4 regions of the Alteromonas naphthalenivorans genome follow, and region 2 is predicted to be linked to each of the others. Evidence: predicted binding sites of a transcription regulator. Region 2 holds the regulator's gene; each other region holds the start of a gene.
What was found. The regulator LexA, encoded in region 2, represses DNA repair genes until DNA is damaged. The targets are predictions, from matches to a motif close to TACTGTATNNNNATACAGTA.
Positions count from the first base shown of each region.

Region 1: a site for LexA is predicted at 1,570-1,589, ahead of AMBT_RS19615 (YebG family protein). Genes of this name have one in related genera too.
Region 3: a site for LexA is predicted at 2,298-2,317, ahead of imuA (translesion DNA synthesis-associated protein ImuA). Genes of this name have one in related genera too.
Region 4: a site for LexA is predicted at 2,335-2,354, ahead of recA (recombinase RecA). Genes of this name have one in related genera too.

Region 1 covers NC_015554.1:4,495,714-4,500,109, forward strand. The annotation lists gene AMBT_RS19610 (GAF domain-containing sensor histidine kinase) at 118-1,290, opposite strand; gene AMBT_RS19615 (YebG family protein) at 1,635-1,922, shown strand; gene AMBT_RS19620 (methyl-accepting chemotaxis protein) at 2,011-3,591, opposite strand; gene AMBT_RS19625 (sensor histidine kinase) at 3,741-4,396, opposite strand, start outside.
Region 2 covers NC_015554.1:4,862,979-4,867,374, reverse strand. The annotation lists gene AMBT_RS21300 (TonB-dependent receptor) at 1-1,802, shown strand, start outside; gene lexA (transcriptional repressor LexA) at 1,959-2,585, shown strand; gene coxB (cytochrome c oxidase subunit II) at 3,169-4,344, shown strand; gene ctaD (cytochrome c oxidase subunit I) at 4,354-4,396, shown strand, end outside.
Region 3 covers NC_015554.1:4,206,302-4,210,697, reverse strand. The annotation lists gene AMBT_RS18440 (error-prone DNA polymerase) at 1-171, opposite strand, end outside; gene AMBT_RS18435 (Y-family DNA polymerase) at 171-1,571, opposite strand; gene imuA (translesion DNA synthesis-associated protein ImuA) at 1,574-2,287, opposite strand; gene AMBT_RS18425 (hypothetical protein) at 2,406-2,921, opposite strand; gene AMBT_RS18420 (DUF885 domain-containing protein) at 2,921-4,396, opposite strand, start outside.
Region 4 covers NC_015554.1:3,148,028-3,152,423, reverse strand. The annotation lists gene mutS (DNA mismatch repair protein MutS) at 1-1,471, opposite strand, end outside; gene AMBT_RS13755 (CinA family protein) at 1,778-2,266, shown strand; gene recA (recombinase RecA) at 2,530-3,567, shown strand; gene AMBT_RS13745 (ABC transporter ATP-binding protein) at 3,782-4,396, shown strand, end outside.

The DNA.
Region 1 (4,396 bases), 370 kb from region 2:
CCGGAAAATTTTACATTTGTACGTGTTTTGATGAAATTTAGCTAGATACGCTAAATGATGGGGTAGCGGGGTTCATGGACGTTAAAAAAGGCTAAGCGCGAGGCTTAACCTTCATGCTTACAATGCTGCCTTAAATGAAAACACGGTTTCATTTTCATCTGAATGCACCATCAGACTCCCCTTATGGGCTTCCGCAATTTGCGAGGCGATAAACAATCCTAGACCTAATCCACCGGTCTTTTTGTTTTTTTCGTTTCGCCAAAATGGATGAAATAGCTTATCTATGACATCCGCACTTATTGGAGTGCCTCCGTTAGATACGCTTAATGTCAGTGTTTCTTCTTCGATATTCGCCATGACTTTGATAGGTTGCGCTGCATCGCCATGCACTATCGCATTAATCAGCAAGTTAGACAGCAACTGGCTGATACGCTCTGGGTCACATGAAAATGTGCCGTCTATAATGATATCCGCAAGTATCTCTCGGTCTGGATGCAGGCCCGAAAGTTCACTTACGGTGTGTACTAGTACACTTTTTAAATCACTTGCTGGTTTAACGTTTAATTGAATACCTTTGCCCATTTGACCATGCGTAAAGTCCATCACGCCACTAATGAGCCGCGTCATACGTTTAGCGCTATTATCCATTCGGGCCAGTACTTTTTGGGAAGTCGCATCGCTGGCGTGATCAACAAGAAAGTCGACCCCCATTTTAAGTGCCGACAAAGGTGTTCTTAAATCGTGGCCTAAAATGGCGATATATTGCTCTCGCAATTTAGCGGCAGCTTGCTCGCTGATGAGATCGGTTTCAACCGCAGCTAAACGATCGTCAACTTCCATTTGCCTCGATATTAACTCAGCAAACGACTTAATTTGACTTTCAATCTTATCTGTTTTTAAAACTGCAGGACGTGGATCTAAGCCGCATAATGTTCCAAAAAAATCGCCGTTTTGGTTGTAAATGGGAAATGAAAAGTAACTTTCAAAGCCATACATCTTAGGAATTTCACTTTGGCGATAAACATCATCTTTCTTTGCGTGTTCAATGACGATGGCTTTTGTAGATTTTCTGACTTGGCTACAAAACGTTGTTTTGATATCGAGTTGATCGCCCGGAATTAAATTGAAGTTCACTTGGTCATATACTGCGCACATTGTCCAGTTATCTTCTGTCACTCTGGCTACGCAGATAAAGCGAAGACCAGTGACATCTGATAACATTTTCATTATATGTGGTACAGCTTCTATCGATTGAATAGTGCGAATATCACGCTCAATTGAAGAACTCATTACTTCCTCTTTGTATCTAAGTCACCCATATCACGCCGACTGTCGGCACTCGATTTCCCGCTCTAGCAAGAAAGACTCTTGTGCCTAGTGATAAATTTACTGTTCTTCGTGGCTGTTTAACTAGCTACAGGCTGCAACCAATGTGAACGAAACCGGTAAATTTTTGAATATAGACATGACGATGTGAAAGCTGTTTTCCAACGTACGTTTTAAAATACATCCAAGCGTACTTGGTCACTATACTTAAGTTGTAAAAAAATAATATCAAAAAACTTTAAATACTGTTTATTTATCCAGTTAAATATTGTACAGTTTTATTGTCTATTCATTTAAGGGGACCTACCATGGCCATTACCACACAGTATGTTGTCACGCACAAAGGGGTAGAAAAATTGGTAACTACCGATAAAAAAGAAGCAGATCAGTACGATAAGATGCTCGACGCTGCCGACAACCTTGCTGAATACATTCAAGCAAAGGGCTTAGGCATTGACGATAGCATTGTTGAAGAACTCACAATTATGTTGTCGAAAAATAAAGACAAGGTGAGCAAGATTTTTAAAGGCGCGACAGCACAGAGTGTACTAGAAGATGAGAGTGCCGACGTAGTAAAGCTTAAAGCCAACGGATAAGCATAGCAGAAAAGCTCGGCGTGCTTTTAAGTGGAACGAACGTAAATAGAAAATGGTTCAAAGCACGCTAAAAAATAAACAGCACAGATTATCCTGTGCGTTTATCCGTGTTAAAACGAGCAATTAACCCGTTAACTTGATTTACGGTGTCACGAAGATCTCGACCCACTTTGAGCGAGGCTTCTGAAGACTTCTGCGTTTCTTCTGCACTATCAGCAACATCGACCAGCTGCTGATTAATATGCTCAGCCACGGTACTTTGTTCTTCTACAGCAGAAGACATTTCTACGGTAGCTGAGGCAATACCACTTACCGCATTATTGATTTCTTGTAGCGCGCCTCGGGTTTCTTCAACAATGGCACTACCGTGTTCAGCAGACACCAACCCTTCTGAAGATACCTTTACGGCCCGTTCTGTTCTATCAACAAGTTCTTGAATGATATTGTGAATTTTATCGGTGGACACCCGGGTTTTAGAAGCCAAGGTACGAACTTCATCGGCAACAACAGCAAAACCGCGTCCCTGCTCGCCAGCGCGGGCGGCTTCTATAGCGGCATTAAGTGCTAGCAGGTTTGTTTGATCAGCGATGCTAGAAATGATGCTAGCGGCTTCGCCTATATCACTGGTGGATTGGGCAAGCTCGGTAACCGTATCGGAAATCGACTCCACCGCGCCTTTTAATGACAGTATAGCCTGCATCGCTTCTTCAGCTTTGTCGTTACCCATTTGTACGTTAGTTGCGGCAGTTTTGGCACTAACAGCATTGCTCTCTACTCGCTCAGCCACTTCTTGAATAGCCTGACTCATTTGAGTTACCGCTGTGGCAATTTGCTGGGTGGCAAGATTTTGCTGAATAATCGTTTTGCTGGTTAGCTCGGCTTGGCTGTGAGTTGAAACCGCAATATCTTCCAACCCCTCAGATGCATCTTTGATGCGGGTCAACGCCGTGCGCGTACGCGCGAGTTCACAGCCTAACGCCAACTTAGCCTGAGCAATATAATCAACATCGGCATAATACGTTTGTGCCACGAGTTCATTACTATAACTAGCAGGGCTTAACGAAAGAAATTCCCGCCAATAGCTCCGACTTTTTGCCGATTGCCACGCCATCATAATCAGTAGCGCAATGAAAGTAACACCCAGGGGTACCAAACCCGCGGTAAAACCAATGGCTACCAATAATAATAAACTTACCACTATCATGGGTAACATGGGTGAAAGTGTTTGACCAAGCTTTGCAGCAAAGGGAATTGGCGATTTTCCTGCCGATAACCTGGCATATATAGCGGATGCTCGTGTTATTTCTTCATCGGCGGCATGAACCCTAACTGACTCATAACCCACCGCTTGCCCGTTTTCGTATACGGGAGTTACGAATGCTGACACCCAATAGTGGTCGCCGTTTTCTCTTCTATTTTTAACGAGTCCAGCCCAACTTTGACCCGACTCTAAAGTTCGCCACATTTCTTTAAACACACTTGAGGGCATATCCGGATGACGGATAATGTTGTGGTTTTTTCCTATCAGGTCTTCTCGATTGTACCCACTTGCCTCTACAAATTCGTCATTGCAGTGTTGTATGACACCCCGTTTGTCAGTGGAAGAGATAAGGCGGTAGTGAGAAGGGAATTTGTATTCGCGCTGGGTAACAGACTGATTTTTCTTCACTAATAAAATCCATTGCTATAGTGGTATCAAAGTAAATAGGAGAGCCCTATTCATCGGTAATTCATTAAAAGGGTAGACGATCATGGTAACAATTAATACTAAAGTAGAAAAAGAATTCGGTAATAATGAAGATTATACGAATAAAAAGATTACGCCAGTGGCAGGCGTACCTTAATTGTGGTGCCCTTATCGATTTCACTGGTCACTTCAAACTGGCCGCCGTGTTCTTCAATAATAGTCAGTGAAATAGACATACCAAGGCCGGTGCCATCACCAGGTGGTTTAGTGGTGAAAAAGGGGGTAAACATTTTGCCAATGACTTCCTCTGACATACCTTTGCCTTCGTCTTGCAACGTAATGACCGCCTCGCCTTCTAGGGATTCAACATCAAACTTAATGCATTTTCCTTCATCTGTGGCATAGATGGCGTTAGTAAGTAAGTTGACGAGTACTTGCTGTATTTGCCCAGCGTTGCCTAGTACTTCGATATCGGTTTCAGGAGGCGTGAATATGACCTTATTTTTATACTTGTGCAGGTTATTCGTGATTCGTAAGGCTGAGCTTATCGCTTCGGCAACATTAATGGCTACGCGCTTATCACCGCTAGGGTAGGAAAACCCTCTTAGCGCTTTTACGATATCGATAATTCTTTCAATACCTTCTGAGGACTCTTCAAACATTTCAGAGATAGCCTCGGCACTATCTTTTAATGAATACGTGTTTTCAAGCGCTAAATAACGGGCTTCTATTTCTCCACCCGCATCTTCACAAAGTACCTTTATTTCAGACAAAGCACTCTGGTAAT
Region 2 (4,396 bases):
TTCGTGGTCAGAACACGACTGCGGATTTCTTTGTTGACGGTCTTCGTGACGACGTTCAGTACTTTCGCCCGCTATATAACTTAGAGCGCGTTGAAATATTGCGTGGCGCGAACGCGCTTTTATTTGGCCGTGGAGGTGGCGGTGGCGTGGTTAACCGTGTGACTAAAGTGGCCAGTAGCGCTGAAGATTTCACTACGCTGTCAGCAGGTATTGATACCTTTGGTGCAGGTTCTATTAGTATAGATACCAATAAAGCCATAGATGCGAACAATGCTTTTCGTTTTAATGGTGTGTTTGACAGTATTGATAATCATCGTGATTTTAAAGATGGTGAACGTTACGCCATTAACCCCACCTATACATGGATGGCTAACGACGACACCACGGTGGTTGCATCTTACGAATACGTAAACGATGACCGTTTAGTCGATAGAGGTATACCTTCATTAGATGGTGCGCCGCTAGAAGGCTATGACGACACCTACTTTGGTGATCCAGATTTCAACAATACTACCCTTGAAGCACATATTGCCCGTGTTCGTGTTGATCATGCACTATCGCAGAGTTGGAACTTGAACGGTACCGTTCAGTTTGCTGACTATGACAAAGCTTATCAAAACTTGTACCCCGTTAATTTTGACGCTGATGCAGGTACGGTTACGTTAGACGGTTATCGCGATACCACTACTCGTGAGAATGCGTTGGTTCAATTGAACCTTATCGGGCAATTTGCGACAGGTGATATCAACCATACCTTACTAACAGGAATGGAGTACGGTAGCCAAGATACAGAAAATACTCGTCGTGATGCATTTTTTGCAGACAGCCAAGACGACCAAGTATCCTTTGTGTTTAGCGACCCATTGGTTATTCCTTCAATGACGCTGACGGACCCAGTAAGAGATCGTGCGTCAGACGTCACCTTTACCTCAGCGTTCGTGCAAGATGAAATTAAGCTTAACGAGAATTGGATTGTGGTTGCCGGTCTTCGCTACGATAATTTTGATATCGATGTGGTAGACAGTATTGAAGTAGCTAACGGTGCCGACGATGGTAACAGTGGTTTTCTTTCGAGCTCTGATTCACAAGTGTCTCCTCGTGCAGGCCTAATTTACAAGCCTGCAGAATCAGTTTCGATTTACGCCAGTTACAGCAAATCGTTTTTACCTCGTTCAGGTGATCAATTCCTTTCCCTGTCGCTTACAAGCCAAGCGCTGGAAGCTGAAGAATTTGAAAACAAAGAAATTGGCGTTAAATGGAATTTCTCTGACTCACTTAGCGTAACCGCGGCGGCATTTGAAGTTGAACGTGAAAACGGCACAGCGCAGGATCCTAACAACCCAGAAGCGTCTATTTTAACTGGCACCGAAACCAAAGGTTTTGAAGTGCAGGTGGTGGGCAAGCTTTCAGAGCGTTGGGTAATAAATGCTGGGTATAGCAACCTTGATGGCGAAGAAATGGGCCGCATTGTAGACGGCGCACTGGCAAATCGCGACTTAGCACAGCTACCAGAACACATGCTGACGTTATGGAACCAGTATGAAGTTAACGATAAGTGGCGTGTTGCATTAGGCGTGATTTATCAATCTGAGCAGTATGCCTCTTTAAATAATACCGTTGAACTACCTGACTTTGTTCGCGTAGACGCTGCAGTGTATTACGATTACAGCGAAGACGTTAAAATTCAGCTAAACGTGGAAAACGTATTCGATGAAGACTATTTCCCGTCAGCACACAACGACAACAATATTGCTACCGGCGAGCCGCTTAATGCGCGTGTGAGTTTGCAATATAAGTTTTAGTCACGCTGAATGGTAGTGATAAATAAAGCGGCTTTGATGGCCGCTTTTTCGTTGTGGTTAGGCCGATGAAAAAAAATTGCTTTGCAGAGCTTTGTGCTTGTCATTTCCTTTTAGGTGTATATACTTACAGGAACTGTATAGACAGACAGGTCTTTTATGCGCCCACTCACAGCAAGACAAACAGAAGTTCTCGAGCTTATAAAAACAACGATGCTCGAAACTGGCATGCCGCCTACCCGTGCAGAAATTGCCCGTCATTTAGGTTTTCGTTCTGCGAATGCCGCTGAAGAACATTTAAAAGCGTTGGCCCGTAAAGGCGTCATCGAAATACTTCCAGGCACTTCTCGTGGTATTAAGTTGAATATTCCTCTTGAAGATGAAACCCCTGAAGAAGAAGGTCTACCTCTTATTGGTCGCGTGGCTGCGGGCGAGCCGATTCTAGCGCAAGAGCATATAGAGTCTCATTATAAGGTCGACCCTGCCCTGTTTCAGCCTCACGCCGACTTCTTACTTCGTGTAAGCGGTATGAGTATGAAAGACATTGGTATACTGGATGGTGACTTGTTAGCCGTGCACCGCACGACGGACGTCCATAATGGGCAGGTGGTAGTAGCACGTGTCGATGAAGACGTTACTGTTAAACGCCTTGAAAAGCGTGGTCGCGAAGTATTACTTCACGCTGAAAATGATGAATTTTCACCGATTAAAGTCGACTTAGCGTCAGAGCCTTTTTCCATTGAAGGAATTGCCGTTGGTGTTATTCGAAATGCTGATTGGATGTAACCTTTTAGCTATTTAGTAAAGAAAGCGGCTTATAGGCCGCTTTTTTGTATGTTTACCATACCTTGCTTACACAATAATCGTAGTTAAGCCTAAGAAATTCCTCAAAAGCCACCAAATACCGCTCCCACATATTTTATCCTATTTATGTCACCTTTTTTAGTGCTAACTCGCGCTATTTTAGTTATCTGTTTTGTTTGAAAAGCAATCATAAGTGCGTAACTAGCTTTTGATAATAAGCAACTTATTGGCTGCTTCTATTTGCCCATCTCGTTCAAAATGAGCGTTTCAAACAGGCTCGCTAAATACCGGTGTAACGTCCATACGCTGTGACGTCATTCACTTCTCTGTCATACCACGTTGATTAAAAATTAAACGCTGCAATTGTTTTTTCTTAGAAAAGACTAGACTTGTGCGTTTTATTGAGCAATTCTTATACTGTTTTTAACAAAATAATAACAATAGCTGTAACTTTGTTTTACAACTAATGCTGGGCAGTTAAGTTAAGAGTTGGATTTCGGGTATCAGTTGCCAGAAGCGCAGCGCATCTATTGCGTTAATGCTTCTGTTATAACGGAGGTGTTGAGTGAAACGAGTAACGACACAAGCGGCGACACAAGCGACAAAGTGGCTTTACGGGCTTCCACTTTTGCTTACTTCGCCACTACTGTTTGCTGATGCAGCAACGGGCGAAGGCTCTTCCATTAATTTGCGGCGAGGCGCAACAGACATAAGTGGTCAAGTATACGACCTGCATATGTTGATGTTCTTTATCTGTATCGCAATCGCTGTTGCGGTTTTCGGGGTTATGTTTGCCTCAATGTACTTGCACCGTAAATCCAGAGGCGCTAAGCCCGCTCACTTCCATGAAAATGTAAAAGTGGAAATTGCATGGACAGTAGTGCCTTTCATCATTCTTATTCTTATGGCTATTCCTGCCGCTAAAACCCTTATAGCGATGGAAGATACCAGCGAACCCGATCTTACCGTTGTCGTTACTGGTTCCCAGTGGAAGTGGCATTACCGGTATATGGACAGAGACGTTGAGTTCTATTCGTTAATGGCGACGCAGCGAGAGCAAATTGAAAATAAATTCGAAAAAGGCGCGAACTATCTGTTGGAAGTCGACCGCCCGTTGGTAATCCCCACAGGGCAAAAAGTGCGCTTTCTTATTACCTCTGATGACGTTATTCACTCGTGGTGGGTACCGGACTTTGCAGTGAAAAAAGATGCTAATCCAGGGTTTATTAATGAGTCTTGGGCAAAGGTGAACGAGCCTGGTATTTATCGTGGACAGTGTGCCGAGCTTTGCGGAAAAGATCATGGCTTTATGCCGGTTGTGGTCATTGCTAAAGAGCCTGCCGAATTTGATGCTTGGATGAATGAACAAGAAGAAGCCGCTCGCCAAGCGAAAGAAGAAGAGCAGCGTTTACTGTCGATGAATATGTCGATGGATGAACTTATGGATGAAGGCAAGCGGGTTTACAACGCTACTTGTGCGGCTTGCCATATGCCTAACGGCGAGGGGCTACCCGGCGTTTTCCCTGCGCTTAAAGGCAGTGAGATGGTGCTTGAAGACCAAACTGCACATATCGATATTGTGTTAAACGGTAAAACCGGCACAGCCATGCAGGCGTTCGGAAAAATGCTAAGCCTGAAAGACATTGCGGCTGTGGTGACCTACGAACGAAATGCGTGGGGCAATAACACGGGTGATATGGTGCAGGCTAAAGATGTTAACGCCGTCGTTAATGGGAACTAGGAGTGCGTAATGAGTAAAGCAACTGATGTCATTGCGCCGGATACCTCGGCGC
Region 3 (4,396 bases), 660 kb from region 2:
TTTTTGCTGTTTAATTTCAGCATAAGCTCGCACCACTCCCGCCACAGAACATTCATCGGTAATCGCTAACGCTTCGTATCCTAGAAAAGAGGCGGTAGTCACTAACTGTGCAGGCGAAGATGCCCCTGTTAAAAAGCTATAGTGGCTCTGACAGAAAAGTTCGCTATACATTAGCTGTATACGCCTTGTGTCCACCAACAGGCATTTACATCTTTAAAGACGAGCAAGCGTACACCGTGATTAGTTTCTGCTATAAAATAATCTTTCTGGCTAGCAGCGCTACTCCACCATTGCGTTTGAAGTCGTATAGGGCCAAAGCAAATACGTGTTGGTAGATTTAGGGGCATGGGGCGCTCAAACAAAAATGTCGGAATGATATCAGCGGTATAAGCAGGTGTAATTTCCTCTACTTGATTGACTGTCATGCCTTCAAAGGTATGACTGTTTCCAGCTTTAGGGTGAAGCGTGCTGTTGTCGCCTAATTTGGCTTTTAACCTTCCAACAAGTTGCTTTTGTGCCACTGAGGTAAATCGATGGGAAAAAAAATTATTCCCATCGTTTTCAATGGGCTCAAATTGCTGGCAGGTTAGGGATATAGCGATAGCGGGCTCGGGCAGTAGAAGGGACTCAACTTTAAGCTCAACCAGCGCTAACCAGTCTTTCTGCGTGGCAAAAGGCATAGCACCATTAACCGCTATAGATAAAGGCTCTGCTTCTCTAAAATGCACCTGAAAAAGTATAGATGACGTGAGTAAATTGCGTGCGCGTAAGTAGTGTTCTAACGAAATTAGTAGCGCTTTAATGCTCGGCAATAAGTGTTGAGTGTTTTCCACTTCAAACGATAAATTTTTTAACTGCTTGAAGCTTATCGATGGCCTGAATAAAACGTATTTGGGAAAGGTTTCCCCCCTCAGGGCGGTTAAATAACGAATAGTATCGTTTGAGAAGCGCTGTCCAAGTTCATGAACAGGAAGTTTAAGCAGTTGGCCTACCTGCCTAACACCTACTTTAGCAAGTGTGGCGATGGTTTTTGAATCAAGCGAGGTCTGCTCTAGCCTACACCGTGACAATAGTAATATTATGCTTTCTTTATTATCGGTATAGCGGTTTGTTTTATTGTGAGCGAGAAGGCGAGCTGCCTCCACCCCCCATGCTGTGGCGAAGTAATAGTGAATACCCGCAGAATGTAGTTCGTTTATAAGTACATGCCATAAAGCGTTAAGGCCACCGTAATACTGCAGTAAATTATCAAGTCGAATGGCGATGGCGTTATGAGCATCAATTACAATATCTGATGCCAGTGGGTATAACCGATGTGCAAGAAATAGAAGCGTCTCCTTTTCGGTGTCACGGTTAAATCCAAGAATGTGCACGTGTGGACAAAGCGCAGCAGCTTGTGCAAGCCCTTGACCACATTCAATTCCTTCTTTAATAGCCTGCGAATTAGCTTGTACTACTTGGTTGCCTTGTTCCTGATAAACCACAACAGGAATTTCACAGTCGGTGGCGCCGCCATCTTTTTTATAGGCATCAAGGGTTAACTGATAGCAGTAAAAATAAGCCCATAGCATGATTAAATCACCGAGTGTAATGTTGGCTCGGTTTTCTTATTATTCTGCATAGCCGATTGAATGGCGTGGTTGTTAGGGGTCCAAGAATGGGGGATCACAATATTCGATACGGGCCATCCATGACGCTGCTTAATGATATTAACAACCAATTGCGCATCACGTATATGCAGACTTAAATCAAGAGCAATTGGAAAAGAAGCCCCTTGTTGATGAGGGGAAGTAAAAAGTAAGCATAGGGTATCGTTATGCGATGCAGCCACTTGTAAGCGCCGAGCTGCTTTTGCATTCATAGTGTTATTCCAAAGCAATACGCAATGACAAGCTGCACTTTTTAAGCATTGCTCTGCTGCCCACAAGGCTTCTTGATCTGTTTTTGGAAGCACGACAATGACTTGTTCTAAGTCTACGCCTAAGCCGCTTAACCAAGGTGCTTGGAGCTGAGCGGGTGGTTTTATAAACACACGCAGTTTGTGCGCCCGATGTGTAGTTAAAACTTGTTTAAAAAGCGTGATTTCCCCAATACCGGTTAATGACGCAATTCTGACTACTCCGGAAGTTGCGATACCACCGTGCAGAGCCTCATCTAAAACACGAGTACCCAGCAAAAACTTGTTTTCGCTTATAGGCTTCTCTCGAGCTCGCCATATATGAGGGTGCTTATCAAAAAGCGCCGCTTTTGAACGAGTTTCATTAATGGGTGATATAGGAATATTCATAACACTATAATACTGTATATATGTACAGCATTATAGTGTAGAGGTTTGTCTTTTCAAGATGAGGCGAATAGTTAACGCTGAGAAGACATCTAACTATCTGAAAAAATTACTTAAATTTTTACGCTGTGCTGGCATCGTTACTGGTAGGGCTTTTTTTAGTGTTTCCGCCAACCGAGCTAGTAATTAATTGGCAGGCCGCTATAAAGCCATCAGCGCTGTTTTTAGACCATGCCATCCGAATGGGGCCTGGCATTTCTTTAATCACGTCTCGTACATCACTTTGCGATACATCGGTGCTGCTTAATGCAGAATCTAATGCTTCTTCTAGCGTAGCGCCTTTTTCACAGCAGGCCATTACAATACTTGAGAAGTTAAGCATAAGCGGCATAAGAGCCGTATGTTGTTGTTGACTTATCAAGCGGCTTTTGTAAGCACTTTCAATGCGAGCGGCATACGTTTTTTCTAAGGCATCTGTCACTAGCACTAAGTTTTTATAAGCATGATTAACTTTATTACCACTTTGTTTTGCTGATGAACGTGTAAGCGTAAGCTCTCGTTGCAGCGTTTGTACACGAAGTGCCAGATAAATCAAAAACAGGACAAGTAGCCCTATGATCCCAAATGCAAATATCATTACATCGCCGCCTTTTGTTCTTCTATGAATTGATTAATTTTTTGCTCTAAAATAAAGAGGGGTATAGATCCATTTTCTAAAACTGCTCGGTGAAATTTGCGCACATCGAAATGCTGCCCAAGTGCAACCTCAGCCTTTTCACGCAGCGCCTTTATTTTAATTTCACCGATTTTATAAGATAAGGCTTGGGCTGGCCATGATATGTATCGGTCAATTTCAGTATTCACATTATGCTCTGATAAAGCCGTATTGGACATCATGAAATCAACCGCTCTATCTCGGCTCCATCCCATGGTGTGCATGCCGGTATCTACTACAAGACGACACGCACGCCACATTTCATAGCTTAGGCGGCCGAAATTATCATAGGGGTCTTCATAAATGCCTGCTTCAATTCCTAAAAATTCAGAATACAAACCCCAACCTTCACCAAAGGCCGAAATATAAGTGTTACGACGAACCATGGGTAAATTTTCTAATTCCGCCGCTAAAGATATTTGTAAATGATGCCCAGGTACTGCTTCGTGCAATGTTAGTGCTGGAAGGGCATAAAGCGGGCGCTTATCTAGCGCATAAGTATTTACCCAATAGTAACCAGGTTGATCGTCACGGCTAGGATGAATATAACGACCCGTGGTGTACTTAGGGGCGATATTATCGGGAACCGGCGCTACACCATAAGGTGTGCGAGGCAAGTATTCAAAGAGTGAGGGTAATTTTGCGTCCATCTTTTTCGCTATAAAAGAGGCCTCTTTAAGCAGCTCTTCTGCGCTGGTGGCATAAAATTGCGGATCTTCACGTAAAAAGGTAATGAATTCATCAATACTGCCATCGAAATTAAGGCTATCTACTACGCTTTGCATTTCTGTGCGAATGCGCTTCACTTCTTTTAAGCCAAGGGTGTGAATGTCTTCAGGGCTCATATCTGTTGTAGTATAATGCTTAGCGCGATTGGCGTAATAAGCTTTGCCATCAGGCCACTCGTTAGCAGCAATGGCGGCTCGGGCGCCAGGAATATACTCATCAACCATAAAGTCATAAAATGCTTGGTAAGCAGGAAAAACGCTGATGGTGATGGCTTTTTGGCCCTGTTGAGCTAAAGCTGCTTGTTGCGAGGCATCTATATGTTTGGGAAATCGTGTAAATGGGCTGTAGAACCCACTCTTCTTTGGGTCGTCCAGAATATAGGCGGCTACCGCATTTTCGAAACCTTCAAGGACCACCTTAGGTTGGGTATAACCTTCTTCTAGGCCTTGACGCATATAGGCAATTTGCTGTTCAAAGTAGGGTTTTAGTGCATGCAAACGAGATATATATGCTTGGTAATCATTCTCGCTTTTAAATGCAGACAAATTTGGCAATGATGCCATGGCACCATGAAAACCGTATTCGGAGTTTATGGGGACAAGATAAGCGCGAAAGTGATATTGGCTAATATAGTTCTCTAGCCGATATTGCTGCATAAGTAAGGAAAT
Region 4 (4,396 bases), 1.7 Mb from region 2:
TAAAGCGTTCAGTATTTTTAAGCGTTTGCCTGCGAATATATTCGGCGGGTGCTTTGTCGCTATTGGCACGGCTAATCTCGATAAAGAAACCGTGAACCCGGTTGTAGCCTACTTTTAGGGTTGAAATGCCCGTGCGTTCACGTTCGCGTTGCTCCATGGCGTCAAGATAATCAGTAGCACCTTGAGACAATTTTCGAAGCTCATCTAATTCGCTATTAAAGCCTTCAGCAATAACCCCGCCATCGCGAATAACCACAGGCGGGTTATCGATAATAGCGTTATTTAATAAAGCTTGTAGTTCTGGGTAAGTACTGACGGCCTGTTTTAATTCATTTAGCTGTGCAACGTTATACGCCCCCAACGCTTCTTGAAGGTCGGGTAGGGTATTCAACGCGTTTTTAAGTCTAGCGAAATCCCTAGGCCTTGCTGAACGCAATGCCAAACGTGCCATTATGCGTTCAATATCGCCAATCGTTTTTAAATGACCGCGAATAGCATCTGGCTCATTGTCGATAAGTGCTTCAATGGCATCTTGACGGTTATGTAATTCGTGTTGATCGGTAATAGGCGAGTGAATATAGCGTTGTAGTAACCGGCTACCCATGGCGGTAGTGGTCGTATCCATCACGCTAAACAGGGTATTTTCAATGCCGCCGGCTAAATTGTGGGTAAGCTCTAGATTTCTGCGGGTAGCTGCATCTAATTGTACGCGGCTGTCTTGCTGTTCTTTTTGAATACGGCGAATATGGGGAAGGGCTGTACGCTGGGTATCTTTCACATATTGAAGCACACAACCGGCGGCGCCAATGCCTTTGGTTAAATCTGATACCCCAAACCCCGCCAGTTCTTTCGTTTGAAACTGAGCGGTTAATTGTTCGGTGGCGGTATCGATATCGAATTCCCACTCGGGCCGCCGACGCAAGCCTTTACGCTGTTCAATCAAGGGTAAGCTTTCAAAGCCTTCAGGATAGAGTAGTTCAGCAGGATTAATTCGTTGTAGTTCACCTAACAAGGCATCGTCAGTGTCGCACTCGACCACTACAAACCGGCCACTGGTTACATCTAATGTAGCCACGCCGTAATGCATACTGTGGCCGCAAACTGCCGCTAGTACATTATCGCGGCGTTCTTCTAATAAGGCTTCATCGGTAACCGTACCTGGGGTAACAATGCGCTGGACTTGGCGCTCTACAGGGCCTTTGCTTGTAGCTGGGTCGCCAACTTGTTCGCAAATCGCTACCGACTCGCCCATTTTCACCAACCGGGCTAAATAGCTTTCAACCGCGTGGTAAGGAACGCCAGCCATAGGAATAGGATCGCCACCGGATTTGCCCCGTGCGGTTAATGATATATCAAGCAGTTCTGCGGCTTTCTTGGCATCGTCGAAAAACAACTCATAAAAGTCGCCCATACGGTAAAACATAAGAATGTTAGGGTGCTGCGCCTTTATCGTTAAATACTGGCGCATCATAGGAGTGTGTGATTCCAAAAAATGCCTCGTGCTTTTTTTATTGCTGCTACTTGCGATAACTCAATTTGTTATATTAACAGAAGAATTATTAACAGAAGAGTGATTAAAAGAGCAGGAGTGCTAAAATAATCGCTTTTCGTATTTGCTGTGTATTATTGATACGAGTATGGAATTTTCAACCATTTCCTGAACTCATTAGTTAAGTGGTAGCTCTCACCAATGAGTACATCGGCACAGCTTAATGCTTCAAATTAATGCTTCAACGGCCGATGCTGATGATAGCGCTGATAGCAATAAAGGACATTCATGGTATCTGACAATACAACAGAGATGGTGACCGCGTTGGGTAATGCGCTTCGCCGTAAAAGCTGGACGGTTTCAAGCGCAGAGTCTTGCACCGGAGGCGGCGTTGCGTTCGCCTTTACCAGTATTGCTGGCAGTTCAGACTGGTTTAACCAAAGTTGGGTGACGTATTCAAACGACGCTAAAATGCGTGAACTAGGTGTGAAACCAGAAACCCTCAATGCGCATGGTGCGGTGTCGATGCAGACCGTTGGAGAAATGGCGGCGGGCGTTAAGTACAAGAGCGACGCGAATGTTGTGGTAACCGTAAGTGGAATTGCAGGCCCAGGTGGCGGCAGCGAAGAAAAGCCTGTGGGTACAGTTTGGTTTGGGTTTATCTGTGGTGCTAAATCAGAAACGATTAAGCAGGTTTTTGCTGGAGACCGCGAGACTGTTCGTCTGCATGCAATAGAATTTGCGATTACCCATCTATTGGCGATGTTGGCTGATTGAACAGACGATCATCTAAGATGCTACTAATAAGAACCCAACAAGCAAAATAAAATGAAAACTCAGGTTGAAACTGTATGCTTGTACAGTATAGAATGCACGCAACACTTGGTAAGGTGTCGGTAAGCAAATGTTGATGCAATGAATGCTAGCTGTATGGATGAATAATACTGTTAGTAAAGATAGTTAGTATAAATAGCAAAGGCAGCTTCAACAAAGACATCACCAACTAAAGAATTTAACCGCTAATCCTAGAGGATATTGACGTGGACAGTAATAGATCTAAAGCTTTAAGTGCCGCACTTGGGCAAATTGAAAAGCAGTTCGGTAAAGGCGCTATTATGCGTTTAGGCGACAACCAAGCGATGGACATTGAGGCTATCTCTACTGGTTCACTCACCATTGATATTGCTTTGGGCATAGGCGGCTTGCCATGTGGTCGTGTGGTAGAAATTTACGGACCTGAAGCCTCGGGTAAAACGACACTTACCTTGCAGGTAATTGCAGAGGCTCAAAAGAATGGTAAAACTTGTGCCTTCGTAGATGCTGAGCACGCACTTGATCCAATTTACGCGTCGAAGCTAGGTGTAAACATCGATGAGCTTTTAGTTTCTCAGCCTGATACGGGTGAACAAGCGCTTGAAATTTGTGACATGCTGGTTCGTTCTGGCGGTGTTGATGTCGTTATTGTTGACTCGGTTGCTGCCCTTACGCCAAAAGCGGAAATTGAAGGTGACATGGGTGACTCACACGTTGGTTTGCAAGCGCGATTAATGTCGCAAGCATTGCGTAAACTCACAGGTAACATCAAGCGTTCAAATACCTTGTGTATCTTCATTAACCAAATTCGTATGAAAATTGGTGTAATGTTCGGAAGCCCAGAAACAACAACTGGTGGTAACGCACTTAAGTTCTACTCTTCAGTACGTTTAGATATCCGCCGTATCGGTGCGGTCAAAGAAGGCGATGAGGTAGTAGGTAACGAAACTCGCGTTAAAGTAGTGAAAAACAAAGTAGCACCGCCATTTAAGCAAGCTGAATTCATGATTCGCTACGGCGAAGGTATAAGTAAAGAAGCTGAGCTTATCGACTTAGGTGTTAAGCAGAAATTGGTTGATAAGGCCGGTGCTTGGTACAGCTACAAAGGTGATCGTATCGGTCAGGGTAAAGCGAACGTAATGAAGTTCCTAAAAGAAAACCCAGCTATTGCCGATGAGATTGAAAAACAAATTCGCGCTGAGCTACTTTTACCTAAGACAGTGAAAGTAGAAGAAGCACCTGCTGCAGAAGATGATCAGCAGTAGCGACTAAACTGACTATAAAATAGCGCATTTGTGTTATTTAAAAGCCCACCAAATGGTGGGCTTTTTTGTGTTCAAAAAACATACTTCTTAACACTTTAATTCTATATCTTGGATTGAATTAAAATAAAAAAACAGTAAAGCTGTAATAAAAATAGAAAGGCAAAGACTAGTACTGTAAGCATTCGATTTAAATAATAAAAAAAGGGAAGGGATAATGATTGATATATCTAGTCTTGCTAAACGCTTTGAGGTGGAGAACCCCAAAAAGCTAAGTGAGCAAGAGAAAAAGGATCCACGATTAAAAGGGCGCTACTTTCAATCAGTGAAGGATGTATCGTTTTCATGTGGTCAAGGAGAAGTGCTTGGTTTGCTTGGCCCTAATGGAGCAGGAAAAACCACTACATTACGCATGCTTTCAACCGCACTTAAGCCAGATAGCGGCACCGTGGTAATTGATGGTGAAGACGTGCTAGCCAACCCAATAATTGCGCGTAAAAAAATAGGGTTTCTGTCTAGCTCAACTGGTTTATATGGCAGACTGACTGGGCGAGAAAATATTGCTTATTTTGGCGAATTACATGGCATTACTAAATCGATAATTTCTGCACGTATTGAAGAAATGGCTGACTTACTCGACATGCAGAGCTTTTTAGATAGACGCGCAGAAAACTTCTCATCTGGTATGAAACAAAAAACAGCCATTGCCCGCGCTGTTATTCATGAACCTTCCTTAGTTGTGCTTGATGAGCCTACTACAGGCTTAGATATTATGGCCACCTCAACAGTGATGGACTTTATTCAGCGCCTTAAAGATAAAGGAACGCCAGTT